Regions from separate parts of the Janibacter hoylei PVAS-1 genome, predicted to be linked through region 2. Evidence: riboswitches for the same ligand, from Rfam matches in the RefSeq annotation. Region 2 holds a riboswitch; the other holds the start of a gene.
What was found. Region 2 has a riboswitch for cyclic di-AMP ahead of CWN80_RS05980 (C40 family peptidase). Riboswitches for the same ligand answer to the same signal wherever they lie in the genome.
Positions count from the first base shown of each region.

Region 1: another riboswitch for cyclic di-AMP. It lies ahead of CWN80_RS10655 (C40 family peptidase); the one in region 2 lies ahead of CWN80_RS05980 (C40 family peptidase).

Region 1 covers NZ_PIPF01000010.1:133,706-140,761, forward strand. Annotated here, with positions in the region: gene CWN80_RS10640 (Na+/H+ antiporter subunit E) at 1-115, shown strand, start outside; gene CWN80_RS10645 (MrpF/PhaF family protein) at 112-378, shown strand; gene mnhG (monovalent cation/H(+) antiporter subunit G) at 375-752, shown strand; gene CWN80_RS10655 (C40 family peptidase) at 819-1,685, opposite strand; cyclic di-AMP (ydaO/yuaA leader) riboswitch at 1,688-1,868, opposite strand; gene CWN80_RS10660 (iron-dependent transcriptional repressor DtxR) at 1,982-2,692, opposite strand; gene CWN80_RS10665 (MFS transporter) at 2,736-3,932, opposite strand; gene CWN80_RS10670 (hypothetical protein) at 3,975-4,700, shown strand; gene CWN80_RS10675 (SDR family NAD(P)-dependent oxidoreductase) at 4,697-5,440, shown strand; gene CWN80_RS10680 (hydroxyacid-oxoacid transhydrogenase) at 5,437-6,735, shown strand; gene CWN80_RS10685 (hypothetical protein) at 6,833-7,056, opposite strand, start outside.
Region 2 covers NZ_PIPF01000005.1:159,758-166,813, forward strand. Annotated here, with positions in the region: gene CWN80_RS05965 (DUF4919 domain-containing protein) at 1-236, opposite strand, end outside; gene CWN80_RS05970 (GTP pyrophosphokinase) at 354-1,034, shown strand; cyclic di-AMP (ydaO/yuaA leader) riboswitch at 1,132-1,300, shown strand; gene CWN80_RS05975 (C40 family peptidase) at 1,307-2,068, shown strand; cyclic di-AMP (ydaO/yuaA leader) riboswitch at 2,384-2,541, shown strand; gene CWN80_RS05980 (C40 family peptidase) at 2,540-3,361, shown strand; gene CWN80_RS05985 (AMP-dependent synthetase/ligase) at 3,466-5,205, shown strand; gene CWN80_RS05990 (class F sortase) at 5,215-5,853, opposite strand; gene CWN80_RS15520 (excalibur calcium-binding domain-containing protein) at 5,930-6,943, opposite strand.

The sequences.
Region 1 (7,056 bases), on a different contig from region 2:
GACCCCCCAGGAGCTCGAAGAGCTGCGCCGGGACGTCCTCGCCGTCGAGACCCGCGTCGTGCGGGCCATCGGCACCCGCGAGGAGATCACCCTCTGCTCCGAGGAGGAGGCATGAGCATCATCCTGGCCATCGCCCTCGGCATGCTCATCTGCGCCGCCGCGCTCGTGCTGGTGCGCGTCGCGCTCGGCCCGACCAACCTCGACCGGGCGCTCAGCCTCGACGTCCTCATCGTCATCGTCACGGGCATCATCGCCACGCAGATCCTGCGCACGGACGACCCCGGGCCGCTGCCGATCATGGTGGTCTTCAGCCTCACCGGCTTCGTCGGCTCGGTGTCCGTCGCCCGCTTCATGGCCCGCAAGCAGGACGACGCATGAGCTGGCAGGAGATCTGTGACCTCGCCGGGGGCATCAGCCTGCTCCTCGGCTCGACGATCGCCCTCGTCGGCGCGATCGGTCTGGCCCGGCTGCCCGACATCTTCGGCCGCATGCACGCGGCGACCAAGCCGCAGACCCTCGGCCTGCTGCTCATCCTCGTGGGCCTGGCTCTCAACGTGCGCACCTGGGCCTCGGTCGCCACGCTCTTCATCGTCGTCGGCGCCCAGGCCCTCACCGCCCCGGTGACAGCCCACATGCTCGGCCGCGCCAGCTACCGCACCGGCGCCTCCGAGGACGACCTGCTCCACCACGACGAGCTCGGCGAGGACTACCGGCGCATGACGGAGCAGCAGGCCACCGGCGACGAGGCCTGACCGCACGACGAAGGGGGCGGAGGGAGATGATCTCCCTCCGCCCCCTTCGTCATGGGGTGGGCCTGCTCAGACGCGGCCGTACCCGGAGACGCCGTCGAAGATCGGACGGATCGAGATCGACTTGCCAGTGCGCGGTGCGTCGATCATCATGCCGTCGCCGACATAGATGCCGACGTGCCACGAGGGCGAGCCGAAGAAGACGAGGTCACCCGGCTGCGGGTTGGACACGGGGGTCGCGGCGGCCTGCTGGGCCGTCGTGACGCGCGGTAGCGACTTGCCCGCCTTGGCGAAGACGTACTGGGTGAAGCCCGAGCAGTCGAAGCCGGAGGGGGTGGACCCGCCGTAGACGTAGGGGACGCCGATGTACTGCTTGGCGATGGAGATGACGTCGGAGCTCGCGGAGGAGGCCGCGGCGGGGGCGGGCTCGCTCTTGGCCGGGGCCGGGGCCTGACGCTCCTGCGAGCGGCTCGGCGCGGTGGACTCGGTGCGCTCGCTGGCCTGCTCCTCGCGGGCGGCCTGCTCCTGCTCCTGCTCGCGCTGACGCTCGGCGGCGGCCTCCTGGCGGGCCTGCTCGCGCTCGGCGCGGGCCCGCAGCTGGGCCGGGGTGGGGCCGGTCGGCTTGGCGACGGGCTCGACCTCGATCTTGCCGAAGGCGGCGTCGGTCGCCTTCGACGACGTCGTCGTGGCGGGCGCGGTGACCGCGGCGGCGGGAGCGGCCGGGGCGGAGGCGGTCTGGACCGGGGCGGCGTCGACCTCGGCGGTCGAGTCGGCGGCCTGGGCGGGGATGGCGATCGCGGCGATCAGACCACCGGAGGCAGCGATGACGGCCGAGCCCTTGGCGAGGGGCGTGCCCGCTTGGCTGACGATCTGGCCGAGCTCGGACACGGGGTTGTAGCGACCGGCGGCGCGGTGGCGCCCGACGTTGTGAGACAAGGTGATGACCTCTATCCCGCCTGCGGGGTCAGCTGTCGGGTTCGAGCCAGAGGTCTGGCCCGGCCCTGCGACACCGGACCGACCTGGCGGTCCGCTGCGTCCCAGGACTTCACCCCGAGGAGCATCCGCGATGCCCCGCCAAAACGTGGGTCCCCCGCTCCTGTCATGCGGTGTCGTGCAGATCCGTCGGGTGCGGTGACAGGACTCAGCGTCCGCGTGACGGGTCCGCCCAGGGGGAGCGGACCATCAGACCGTACCCGCAGATCACGGCAATGTCACGCCGAGGTCACGAGAGGTCACGGAGCGACCAGCTCGACGAAGACGTGCTCGGCGACGTCCTTGGGCAGCGACACCGCGTCGCCCGGCTGGGCACCGACCCGCGCGACGATGACGCGGTCTCCCTCGGGGGTGACGTCGACGACCTCACCGGGGCGCAGCCGCGCCTCGGTGAGCAGCTCCAGCGCCTCGTGGTCGACCTGGGCCGGCTCGCCGATGCGGCGCACGCGGTACTGCCCCGTGGGCTTGCCCTGCGCGACCTGGACGAGGCTCTGCAGACCCTCGAGGTAGTCGATGCTCGCCTCCTCGTCCGAGAGCAGCTCGTCGAGGCCGGGGATCGGGGTCCCGTAGGGCGACTCCCGGTGCTCGGGCAGCATCGCGAGGATCTTGCGCTCGACGCGCTCGCTCATCACGTGCTCCCACCGGCAGGCCTCGTCGTGCACGTGCTCCCACTCGAGACCGATGACGTCGGCGAGCAACCGCTCGGCGAGGCGGTGCTTGCGCATCACCCGCGTGGCGAGCAGCCGCCCTTCGTCGGAGAGGACGAGCCGGCGGTCCTCGCCGAGGCTGACGAGGCCATCACGCTCCATGCGCGCCACGGTCTGCGAGACGGTCGGGCCGGAGTGGCCGAGCCGCTCGGCGATGCGGGCGCGCATCGGCGGGATGTTTTCCTCCTCGAGCTCGAAGATCGTGCGGAGGTACATCTCGGTGGTGTCGATGAGGTCCTTCACGAGCCCCATCATGCCCTGCCCGGCGGCGCCGCGGGCCGCCGCGTCAGGCCGCGGAGCGCTCCCGGTCGGCGCGTGGGATCCACAGGCTCGTCCAGGCCAGCCCCGCGAGGCCGAGGGCCCCGAGCGCCACGGCGGCGGCGGGCAGCGAGACGAGGGTGGTGACGGCGCTCAGGCCGAGCGAGCCGCCGGCGTGCCCCACCTCGCCGGTGAGCCGCCAGGCGCCGAGGAACTGGGCCCGGTCGCGGCTCGGCGCGGCGTCCGCGCCGAGGGTCATGACGATGCCCGACCCCAGCCCGTTGCCCAGGGCCATGGCGAGCGCGACGGCGAGCAGCTCCCCCTTCGTGTCGGCGAGGGGCAGGGCGACGAAGGAGAGCGAGACGACGCCCAGCAGCGCCCCGACGACCCACATCCGGCCGAGCCGGTCCATGACCCAGCCGCCGGGGTAGACGAGGACGAGCTCGGCGAGACCGGCGACGGCGAAGATCTGCGAGGAGTCGACGCCGTCGAGGCCGATGTGCAGCGCCCACAGCGGCAGGATCGCCAGCCGGGCGGAGCGCAGCGCCGAGATCACCGTGACGCCCAGGCCCTGGGTGAGCAGCAGGCGGGCGTGCCGCCGGATGACCCGGAAGACCCCGGTGTGCGGCTCCTGCGCGCGGGCCCGCTCGTGCTCACCGGTGAGGTCGGGTGCGGTGAGGACGGTCAGCACGGAGCCGACGGCGAGGAGCACGGCCAGCCCGTAGGCCCCCTGCAGGCCGAAGGGGGCGATGGCCAGCGACCCGACAACCGGCCCGAGGAGCAGCCCGGCCCGCATCGACCCACCGAGCAGGGACATGCCACGGGCGAGGAGCTGCCGCGGCAGGACGTCGATCATGAAGCCCTGCCGGGCGAGGAAGAAGGCGGAGGAGGCGAGCCCGCTGACGAGCAGCGCGACACCCATGAGCCACAGCGAGGGCGCCCACCCCGCGACGGCGAGCGCCGCGACGTCGAGCAGGCCAGCGCGGACGAGGGTCGCGCGCTCGCCGATGCGGGCGACGAGGGCTCCGGCGGGCAGGACCCCGACGAGCTGCCCGACCCCGGTGAGGGCGACGACGAAGGCGGCGGTGCCGAGGCTCGCGCCGAGCTCGTCGGCCCGCAGCGCAGCGACCGGGATGACGGCGCCGGTCGCGGCGGCGGAGAGGAAGGTCGGCCCGAAGGCGGGTACGGCGATGCGCCTCCAACCGAAGGTCTCGCGCGTACTCATCCCCCTCATCCTCTCCTGCCGGCTCGTCGCTAGGTTGGGGTGGTGCACACCACAGCCGAGACGACGACCGTGTCCACCCTGCGCGCCGGCCCCCCGGGCACCGGCAACGGCGGCTGGTTGTGCGGGCTGCTCACCGAGCGCCTCGACGACCTCGTCCCCGCGGAGGGGGACCTGACGTCGGCGACGGTCCGCCTGAGCGCGCCGACGCCGCTCGGGCGTCCCCTGCGGTGGGAGGTCGACGGCACGGTCGCCGACGGCGCCGAGCTCGCGGTGCACCTGCTCGACGGCGACACCCTGCTCGGCACGGCCCGCCGCACGACCGCCCCCGACCTGACGGTCCCCGCACCGGTCGACCTCGAGGCGGCCCGGACCGCGGCGGCCGGCGTCGACGCGAGCGACCACCCCTTCCCCGGCTGCTACGTCTGCGGGCCCGAGGCCGAAGGGGGTCTGCGCGTCTTCGTCGGGCCGGTCGCCGGCCGCGACGACGTCCTCGCCTCGCCCGTGACCCTGACCGAGGAGGGCCTGCCGCCGGTGCTCGCAGCGCTGGACTGCCCGGGCGCCTTCGCCGTGGGCTTCGGCGAGGAGGCCTTGCTGCTCGGCACCCTCACCGCCACCGTCCACGCCGAGGTGCCCGTGGGCCGCGAGCTCGTCGTCGTCGCGTGGGAGATCGGGTGCGAGGGCCGCAAGCGCCACAGCGGCACCGCCCTGCTCGACGGCGAGCGGGTGCTCGCGAGCGCAGCCGCCACCTGGATCGTGGTGGCCCGATGAGCCGCCCCCTCGCCCTCGTCACCGGCGCCAGCTCCGGCATCGGGGCCGCCACCGCGCGTGCGCTCGCCGCGGCCGGCCACGAGGTGGTCTGTGCGGCCCGCCGCACCGACCGCATCGCCGACCTCGCCGCCGAGATCGACGGGCGCGCCGTCACCTGCGACGTCACGGACGCGGCCTCCGTCGCGGCGTTGGCCGCCGAGATCGGCGACCGCCTCGACGTGCTCGTCAACAACGCGGGTGGCGCCTTCGGCCTCGACCCGGTGGCCACGGGTGACGTCGAGGACTGGCGAGCCATGTACGAGGTCAACGTCATCGGCACCCTGCGCGTGGTGCAGGCGCTGCTCCCTTCGCTCGTCGCGGGTGAGGGGGTCATCGTCAACGTCGGCTCGACCGCCGGCCGCACCTCCTACGAGGGCGGCGCGGGCTACACCGCGGCCAAGCACGCGCTCGCGACGATGACGGAGACGATGCGCCTGGAGCTCGTCGACCAGCCGGTGCGGATCACCGAGGTCGCGCCGGGGATGGTGCACACGGAGGGCTTCTCCCTCACCCGCTTCAAGGGAGACGCGGAGCGCGCCGAGCAGGTCTACGCCGGCGTCGCCGAGCCCCTCGTCGCCGAGGACGTCGCCGACGCGATCACCTGGATGGCCACCCGCCCCCCGCACGTCAACGTCGACCTGCTCGTCATCAAGCCCCGCGCGCAGGCCGCCCAGCACAAGGTCCACCGGGAGATCACATGAGCCTGCCCACCCCCGCCACCCCCGAGGCCGTCTTCACCTACGCCGCGCCGCGCCTGAAGTTCGGGCCCGGAGCCGTCAGCGAGATCGGTCACGACGTCGCCGGGCTGGGCGCCCGGTCGGCACTCGTCGTCACCGACGCGCGGCTGGCCGCCACCGGCCACCCCGAGCGGGTCGCCGAGGCCCTGCGCTCGGCCGGGCTGCGCGCCGAGGTCCACGACTCGGCCGCCGTCGAGCCGAGCGACGCCTCCCTCGCGGCCGCCGTCGAGAGGGCGAAGGGGGCGGCCCCCTTCGACGCCGTCGTCGCCGTCGGCGGTGGGTCGAGCATCGACACGGCCAAGGCGGTTTCGCTCCTGCTCACCAACCCCGGCGAGCTCATGGACTACGTCAACGCGCCGGTCGGCGGCGGGCGGGCGCCCGAGCAGCCGGCGCTGCCCCTTGTCGCCGTGCCGACGACGACGGGCACCGGTGCGGAGTCGACCACGGTCTGCGTCCTCGACGTGCTCGCGGCCAAGGTCAAGACCGGCATCAGCCACGAGCGGCTGCGGCCGGTGCTCGCGGTCGTCGACCCCGAGCTGACCGCCACCCAGCCGCCCGGGGTCACCGCCTCGGCCGGGATGGACATCCTCTGCCACGCCCTCGAGTCGTGGACCGCGCGGCCGTACACGAGCTACGAGCACAAGACGCCTGAGCAGCGGGTGCCCTACTGCGGCTCCAACCCGATCTCTGACCTCTATGCCGAGAAGGCGATGCGCCTGCTCGCCGGCGCCTTCCGCGGTGCCGTAGCGGGCGAGGAGCGGGCCCGCACCGACATGGCGCTCGCGGCGACCTTCGCGGGGATGGGCTTCGGCAACGCCGGTGTCCACGTGCCGCACGCCAACGCCTACCCGGTCGCCGGGCGGGTCCACGACCTGGGCTCGGCCTTCCGCCCCGACGGGTACGACGTGGAGGAGGCGATGATCCCGCACGGCATGGCGGTCGCCTCGACCGCTCCGGCCGCCTTCGCGATGACTTTCGCAGCCGACCCGCAGCGCCACCTGACCGCCGCCGCCTGGCTCGACCCGCAGGGCCTCGACGCCGACGTCCCCGAGCCCGAGCGCCTGTCGGCCGTGCTGCGCCGGCTCATGCGCGACATCGGGCAGCCCTCGGGGCTCGCCGAGATCGGCTACGGCGAGGCGGACGTCGACGGCATCGTGTCCGGGACCATGCAGCAGCAGCGCCTGCTGGCGACAGCGCCGCGCGTCGTCACCGAGGAGGACCTCGCCGGGGTGGTGAGGGCTTCGATGCACCACTGGTGAGTTGGGCGATTGATGCTCCGCGGCGACACACCAAGGCTGATATTCCCCACACTGCCACCAGCCGAGAGTTGAACGACAACCCTCCGTAGCGAAGCAGTTACAGGTACGTCAGCCACCCTTCGCTGTAATAGCGCACTCTCGAGGGCGCGAGAGCGCGCTCGATCTCAGCCGCAAGCGACATTCCCCGCGCGTCCAGCTCATCGATATGGCCAGCGAGCGAGCGCCGCTCACTCAGGCCAAGGGGGACAACAACTTGATAGTCAGCGTTCCACGCGACGATGCGAGCGACCAAGTCAACAGGGAGCCCGGCCCGGTCGATCA
Region 2 (7,056 bases):
AGGCGGTGGGCCAGGGGGTTGAGGGCGGCACCGGGCATCTTGGCGTGGACCGCGTCGAGCGCCTCGCGGTGACGCCCCGCCTCGAGCAGCGGGATGACCCCCCGCAGGTCGACGTCGGGGTCGAAGCTGCCTGAGGACCGCACCGCGTGGCGCAGCGCGGCCAGGTTGGCGGGAGTCTGCTCGGTCAGGTACCGCGTCACGAGCTCGCGCAGCGTCTGGGCGTGGGCCTCGGTCATCGTCCCTCCTCGGGTGGTCTGCCCCGACCGTATCCGCCGCGCGGGAGTGCAGGCCACGCTCGGCTGGCTCCCAGACACGATGCCTAGGGTTGTCACGCACCCCATCCCGGAGACGCCATGACCGAGCCCACCGCCGCGCCCCCGCCCACGGAGCCGACCGCCGTGCTGCCCGAGGAGGCGATCCGACGGTTCGCGCAGATCCGCGACGAGTTCACCCGGATGATGCTCGGCTACCGCTTCGGGATGGAGCAGGTCGCGACCCGGCTGGAGATCCTGCGCGAGGAGTTCACCGAGCTGCACCTCGACAACCCGATCGAGCACATCTCGACGCGGGTGAAGTCCCCCGAGTCGATCCTCGAGAAGGCGGCGCGTCAGGGCGTCGAGCTCGACATCCCGCAGCTGCGCGAGCACATCACCGACATCGCCGGCGTGCGGGTCATCTGCTCCTTCGTCGCCGACGTCTACCGACTCATGGCCGCGCTCACCGACCAGCCGGACATCACGGTGCGGGTCGTCAAGGACTACATCGCCAACCCCAAGCCCAACGGCTACCGCTCGCTGCACGTCATCCTCGAGATCCCCGTCTTCCTCTCCTCGGGTCCGGTGCAGGTGCCCGTCGAGGTGCAGTTCCGCACGGTCGCCATGGATTTTTGGGCGAGCACGGAGCACAAGATCTTCTACAAGTACGAAGGGGACGTCCCGGCCGATCTGCGGCAGCGGATCACCGACGCGGCCGGCACGGCGGCCCGGATGGACGAGGAGATGGCGCAGCTGCACCGGGCGGTGCACGGGGACTGAGCAGGTCCCGGGCATCCCGTCCACAGGCCCTGTTACCAATTCGTGTCCACATGCCCTACTCTTCTCCCGACCCCACACACGGGGGTTGCCACCGGGTCGCCGAATCCTGCCAGCCCGAATGGCCCCTGACACGTCACGGCAGGAGCGGGGGACCCACCGATCCACGGCACTCGTGCCTTGGGGTGCAGTCCTCTCGGTCTTCGGACCGGAAGGGCGGGGTGCTTCTCCACCTCAACCCGACAGCTAACTCCGTAGGCGCAGGAGAGTTCGCCATGTCGATGTTCTACACCGGGCGCCACCGCGCCCCCAGCAAGTCCTCCCAGACCGGCAAGCGTGCGGGCGCGACCATGGTCGCCGTCGCGGCCGTCAGCCTCGGTACCGCCACCGCCGGTGCGCAGAGCGCGACCGCCGCCCCCGCGACGCAGTCGACCCAGTCGGCCACCGCCAAGGCCTCCTTCTCCGGTCTGGTCAAGCAGGGCTCACGCGGCACCGTCGTCAAGCAGATCCAGCGCAAGGTCGGCGTGACCGCCGACGGCGTCTTCGGCCCGAAGACCAAGGCGGCCGTCAAGCGCTGGCAGAAGCGCAAGGGCCTGGCCGCCGACGGCGTCGTCGGTCCGCGCACGGGCACCAAGATGGGCCTGAAGTCGTCGAGCAGCCGCTCGACCTCGACCCGCTCCTCGCGCACCTCGACCCGCTCGGTCTCCAGCAGCTCGGTCCTCTCGACCGCCTCCAGCCTCGTCGGCACCCCGTACCGCTCCGGCGGCACGACGCCCTCCGGCTTCGACTGCTCGGGCTTCACCAGTTACGTCTACGCCCGCCACGGCAAGACCCTGCCGCGTACGGCCGAGCAGCAGCGTCGCTCCACGTCCCGCGTCTCCTCGCCCCGCGCCGGCGACCTCGTCTTCTTCGGCGCCCCGGCGTGGCACGTGGGCATCTACGCCGGCAACGGCAAGATGTACGACGCCGGCAACTCGCGCGTCGACACGACCAAGCGCGCCATCTGGACCAGCGCCGTCACCTACGGCCGCGTCTGATCCGACCGGCCCAGCCGTACGCCACGAAGGGCGGTCCCGACCACGGTCGGGACCGCCCTTCGTCATGCCACCCCACCGCATTTCCCTAGGGAAATGACCACCCCACCCCCCTGACGGCCACCCCAGCCCGCATTTCCCTAGGGAAATGCGCACCCCCGCCCGTATCTGCCTAGGGAAATGCGGGGTGGGAGCGGCGGGGTAGGAGAGGGCGGGCAGCCGGGGCGCGTTACCAATCCGTGACCATGTGATCTATGGTCGACCGCGGCCCGGACGCATGTCGGGCACCGTCGGGGCACGCCGAGTCCCACCACCCCGACGGATCCCCTGCAGAACCGGTGGGAGCGGAGGACCCAACCTCTGGCCGCGAGGCCTCGGGGTGAAGTCCACCGGCTCGGCCCCTGCCGAGCCATCGGACGGGGTGGTCTCCACCCCAACCCGACAGCTAACTCCGCAGGCGCCAGGAGACACAGCATGATCACCTTCCACACCCCGCGTCACGGCGCACCCCGAGCCCGCGCCGCCGCCTCCCGCGTCGGCGCCGGAGTCCTCGCGGCCACGGCCCTCGGCCTCGGCGCCTCGACCGCCTTCGCCGGCAGCGCCTCCGCCAACGGCGGGCCGCAGGCCCCGACGACGCAGTCCTCGACCGCCGGCGGCGCGCAGAGCAGCGACTCGACGAGCAGCTCCAGCAGCTTCACCGACATCGTCCGCGTCGGCGACACCGGCGGTGTCGTCGAGCAGATCCAGGACGAGGTCGGCGTGAGCGCCGACGGCGTCTTCGGCTCCGAGACCGAGCAGGCCGTCACGCAGTGGCAGGCCGAGCACGGCTTGGCCGCCGACGGCGTCGTGGGCCCGGAGACCGGCTCCGAGATGGGCCTGACCGAGAGCGGCTCCACCAGCGGCCAGGCGACCGCGGCGGCCTCGACCGACGGCGGCACCGCGGAGATCTCGACCGCGAGCACCTCCGACTCCTCGATCGTCAGCACCGCCCGCAGCCTCATCGGCTCGCCCTACGTCATGGGCGGCACGAGCCCGTCCGGCTTCGACTGCTCCGGCTTCGTCCAGTACGTCTACGACAAGGCGGGCAAGGAGCTGCCGCGGACGACCGACCAGCAGCAGGCGGCGGCCACCCCGGTCTCCGACCCGCAGCCCGGCGACATCGTCTTCTTCGGCAACCCTGCGTACCACAACGGGATCTACGCCGGCGACGGCAAGATCCTCGACGCGGGCAACTCGAGCACGGGCGTCACCGAGCGCGAGATCTGGACCGACGACGTGTCCTACGGCCGCTTCTGAGCGATGCGATGACGCAGGCCCCCGACCCCAGCGGTCGTGGGCCTGCGTCGTGTCGTGAGACACTAGACTTCTACACTTGTAGTCGCACCATGAGGAGACCGGCCGTGACCCGCACCCACGCCACCGGAGGCCCGCTCGAGCTCACCCAGGCGGACCTGCTCCCCCTTCGCGCCTGGCGTCGCGCGCACGAGGAGCCCGCCCATCCGTCCTTCGCCCGCTGGGTCGACGACGCTTGGGAGACCATCACGGCACGGCACCACCTCGTCGCCCTGACGTCCGCCGCCCGCGGGCTCGTCGCGAGCGGCGTGGAGGCCGGCGACCGGGTCGCGCTCATGGCCGACACCCGCTACGAGTGGCTGCTGCTCGACGAGGCTGTCTGGGCCGTCGGCGCGGGCACCGTCCCCGTCTACCCCTCCTCCTCGGCCGGGCAGCTCGAGTGGATCCTGCGCGACTCCGGCGCCCGCCTGCTGCTCGTCGGCACGGCCGACCAGGCCGAGACCGCCCGCGGCCTCGGGCTCGACGTCGAGGTGCTCGTCATCGACGAGGACGCCCTCGAGGTCCTCGGCGAGCGCGGCCGGCAGGTGCCCGAAGCGCGCGTCATCGAGCGTCGCGACGCGGTCACCCTCGACGACCTCGCCGGCATCGTCTACACCTCCGGCACCACCGGCCGGCCGAAGGGCGTGGTCCTCACCCACCGTCACCTCGCGGCCGAGGTCGCCGGGTGCCTCGACCACCCCATCGGCTCGGTGGGCCGACCGGGGCGGCGTATCCTCATCTTCCTGCCGATGGCCCACGTCCTCGCCCGATCGGTCGCCTACATCGCCGCCCAGTCCGGCGCGACGGTCGGCTTCTGGGCGGACTTCGGCAGCATCGTCGACAAGCTCGGCTCCTTCCGCCCGCACATGGTCGTCGGCGTGCCGCGCGTCTTCGAAAAGGTCCACGACGGCGTCCGCAGCCAGGCCTCGGGGCAGCGAGTGTCCGCCGTCGTCTTCACGAAGGGGGAGCAGGTCGCCCTCGCGTGCAGCCGCGCCATCGGCGAGGGCGAGGGTCGCCCGAGCCTGCCGCTGCGCCTCGCGCACGCGGTCTTCGACCGACTGCTCTACACCAAGGTCCGCGCCGCGCTCGGCGGCGAGATGGAGTACGTCATCAGCGGTGGCGGGGCGCTCGGCGAGCGCCTCGGGCACTTCTTCCGCGGAGTCGGCGTGCCCGTCCACGAGGGCTACGGCCTCACCGAGACCTGCGCGGCCATCACGGTCAACGGCCCGGGCGTCCAGCGCGTCGGCACGGTCGGGCGGCCGCTGCCCGGCAACGAGGTGCGGGTGGCGGACGACGGGGCGATCAGCGTCCGTGGCGCCGTCGTCACCGACGGCTACTGGGGCAACGACGAGGCCACTCGCGAGGCGATCGTCGACGGCTGGTTCGCCACCGGCGACCTCGGCACGCTCGACGACGATGGCTACCTGACGATCACCGGGCGGGCCAAGGAGATCATCGTCACCGCCGGCGGCAAGAACGTCTCCCCGGGCCCCCTCGAGGACGTGCTGCGCACCCACCCCCTCGTCTCCCAGGCCATGGTCGTCGGCGACGGACGCCCCTTCGTCGGCGCGCTCATCACCCTCGACCCCGAGCGCGAGCGACCCGCCGACCCGCAGGCCGAGCTCCAGCAGGTCGTCGACGAGGCCAATGCCCTGGTGTCCAAGGCCGAGGGGATCAAGCGCTTCGTGGTCCTCGACGACGACTTCACCGAGGAGAGCGGCGAGCTCACAGCGACGCAAAAGCTCAAGCGGCACGTCATCACCCAGCAGCGCGCCGACGTGATCGAGGGGCTCTACAGCCGACGCTGACGGCCGGCCTCAGACGTCGGCCGGCACGGCCGTGAGCACGACGTTGTCCCGGTAGTGCTGCTCCCCGTCGATCGTCATCACCGGGCCACCGCAGGTGACGACAGCGAGCTGGCGGGGACCGTCCACGGCGAAGAGCGATCGAGGCAGCGACACCTTGGAGTAGCGTTGCAGACTCGTCGTGACGAAAGCCGAGCGCCTCCCTGCGCCGTCGGTGACGTAGACGAGTGCGCCGGCGCGAGCTTCGCTGAGTCGGGCCAGAGCTCCCGGGGTACCTGACAGGTCGACGTGACCAGCGAGCAGGGTGGTCCCCGCGCCGCCGCCCAGTGGGGCCGACCACACGTCGCGTCCCACGCGCCACGGTTCCCGAGGGATGGCCAAGGAGCCGCCGCTGAACTTCACCCCGTCGAGACTGGCGTAGATCCCGAGCGACGGCACATAGAGCCGGTCGGGCCCCATCCGCTCGGGCGACATGACGAGGCCGGGGCTCGACGCACTGGACGAAGCGCTCGTCGCCGGGGCCGGGTCGTCCGGGATCGCGTCGACGGTCGCCGTACGCGTCGTGTCCGGTGTCGGTGACGCCACCGCGTAGGTCCGGCTCGGGACCGGCGCCGCGGCGGGCTCATCGCCCCCCGCGAGCGACCACCGCACCAGCCCTGCGCCCCCGGCGACGAGGCCGAAGGCGACGAGCAGCAGGACGAGGCGTCTCAGGTTGCGGCCCGCCCGGTCAGTCGGCGCGACGGGCCCGCACGGCGACCCCGAGGCCGCTCAGGACGAGCAGGCCGCCGCCGAGCAGACCCAGCACGTTCGGGCCGGCGACGTCCGGGACGCCGGCGTTGATCGTGCGGGCCTGACTGCGCTGGGACGCCTGGGAGCTGTCGGTACCGAAGTGGGCCTCGCAAGCCACGGCGTTGTTGTTGGCATCAAGCCGGTGCGGGTCCACGGCGGGGCCACCCTGGCTGGTGAAGAAGACCTGCGCCTCGGCCTGCGAGATGAAGTCCTTGCAGTCCTTGTCACCGATCGGGACGGTCGACCGAGCCGGGGCAGCTGCGGCCACGGGAGCCGACTGCGCCGCAGGCGCCTGAGCTGTGGCCGGTGCGGCAGGAGCTGCCGGTGCCGCAGCGGCAGCCGGAGCCTGTGCCGCCTGCGGGGCCGCTGCGGCAGCTGGAGCCGCTGGCACCGCGCCCCGTGCCGGGGCAGCTGGGGCGGCGGCTGCCGTGGCAGGAGGAGTCGCCGGCGCGGCAGCCACCGTGGCAGGGGCGGCGGCGGGAGCGGCGGCGGCCTCGCCGACCCCATCTCCGGACCCGTCCTGCTCGTCGGCCGCCATGGGCGAGCCGCACGACGCATTCAGCAGCGCGTTGACCGGCGTAGCACCATCCGTCCACATCGCTGGAGCCCAGTCGGTGCCCTCCTCCGCCGTCGACGGATCAAGCTCGCCGGCAGTCAGCGCGACCGCCATGACCGATGCATCGCCTCCCTCGACGATCTCGGCCGCCGGGGCGATGACCGCGGTGAGGTCGGCATCGTCGGCCGCAACCGAGAGCCCGCGCGCCGTGAGTGCCTCCCGCACCGAGGTCACCAGTGCGGGATCGACCCCTTCGGCGCTCGTGAGCGTGAAGCTGGCGCCCGGTGTGCACAGGTCGGTCGGCGCGGCAGCCCACGCCGGAGTGGCGAGTGTCAGCGCGAGGCCGCCCGAGGCGATGAGTCCGGCGATGGTGGTCCTGGCAACGATGGTGCGCACGTCTGCTCTCCCCATGACGAAGCGACAAGGCGCTCCCCCCGCGGGCGCGCCGGTGATCGGCAAGATATACCCGCCCGGGGTCAGCCGGGAAGCCCCGCCGTCGGTGGCGGCTG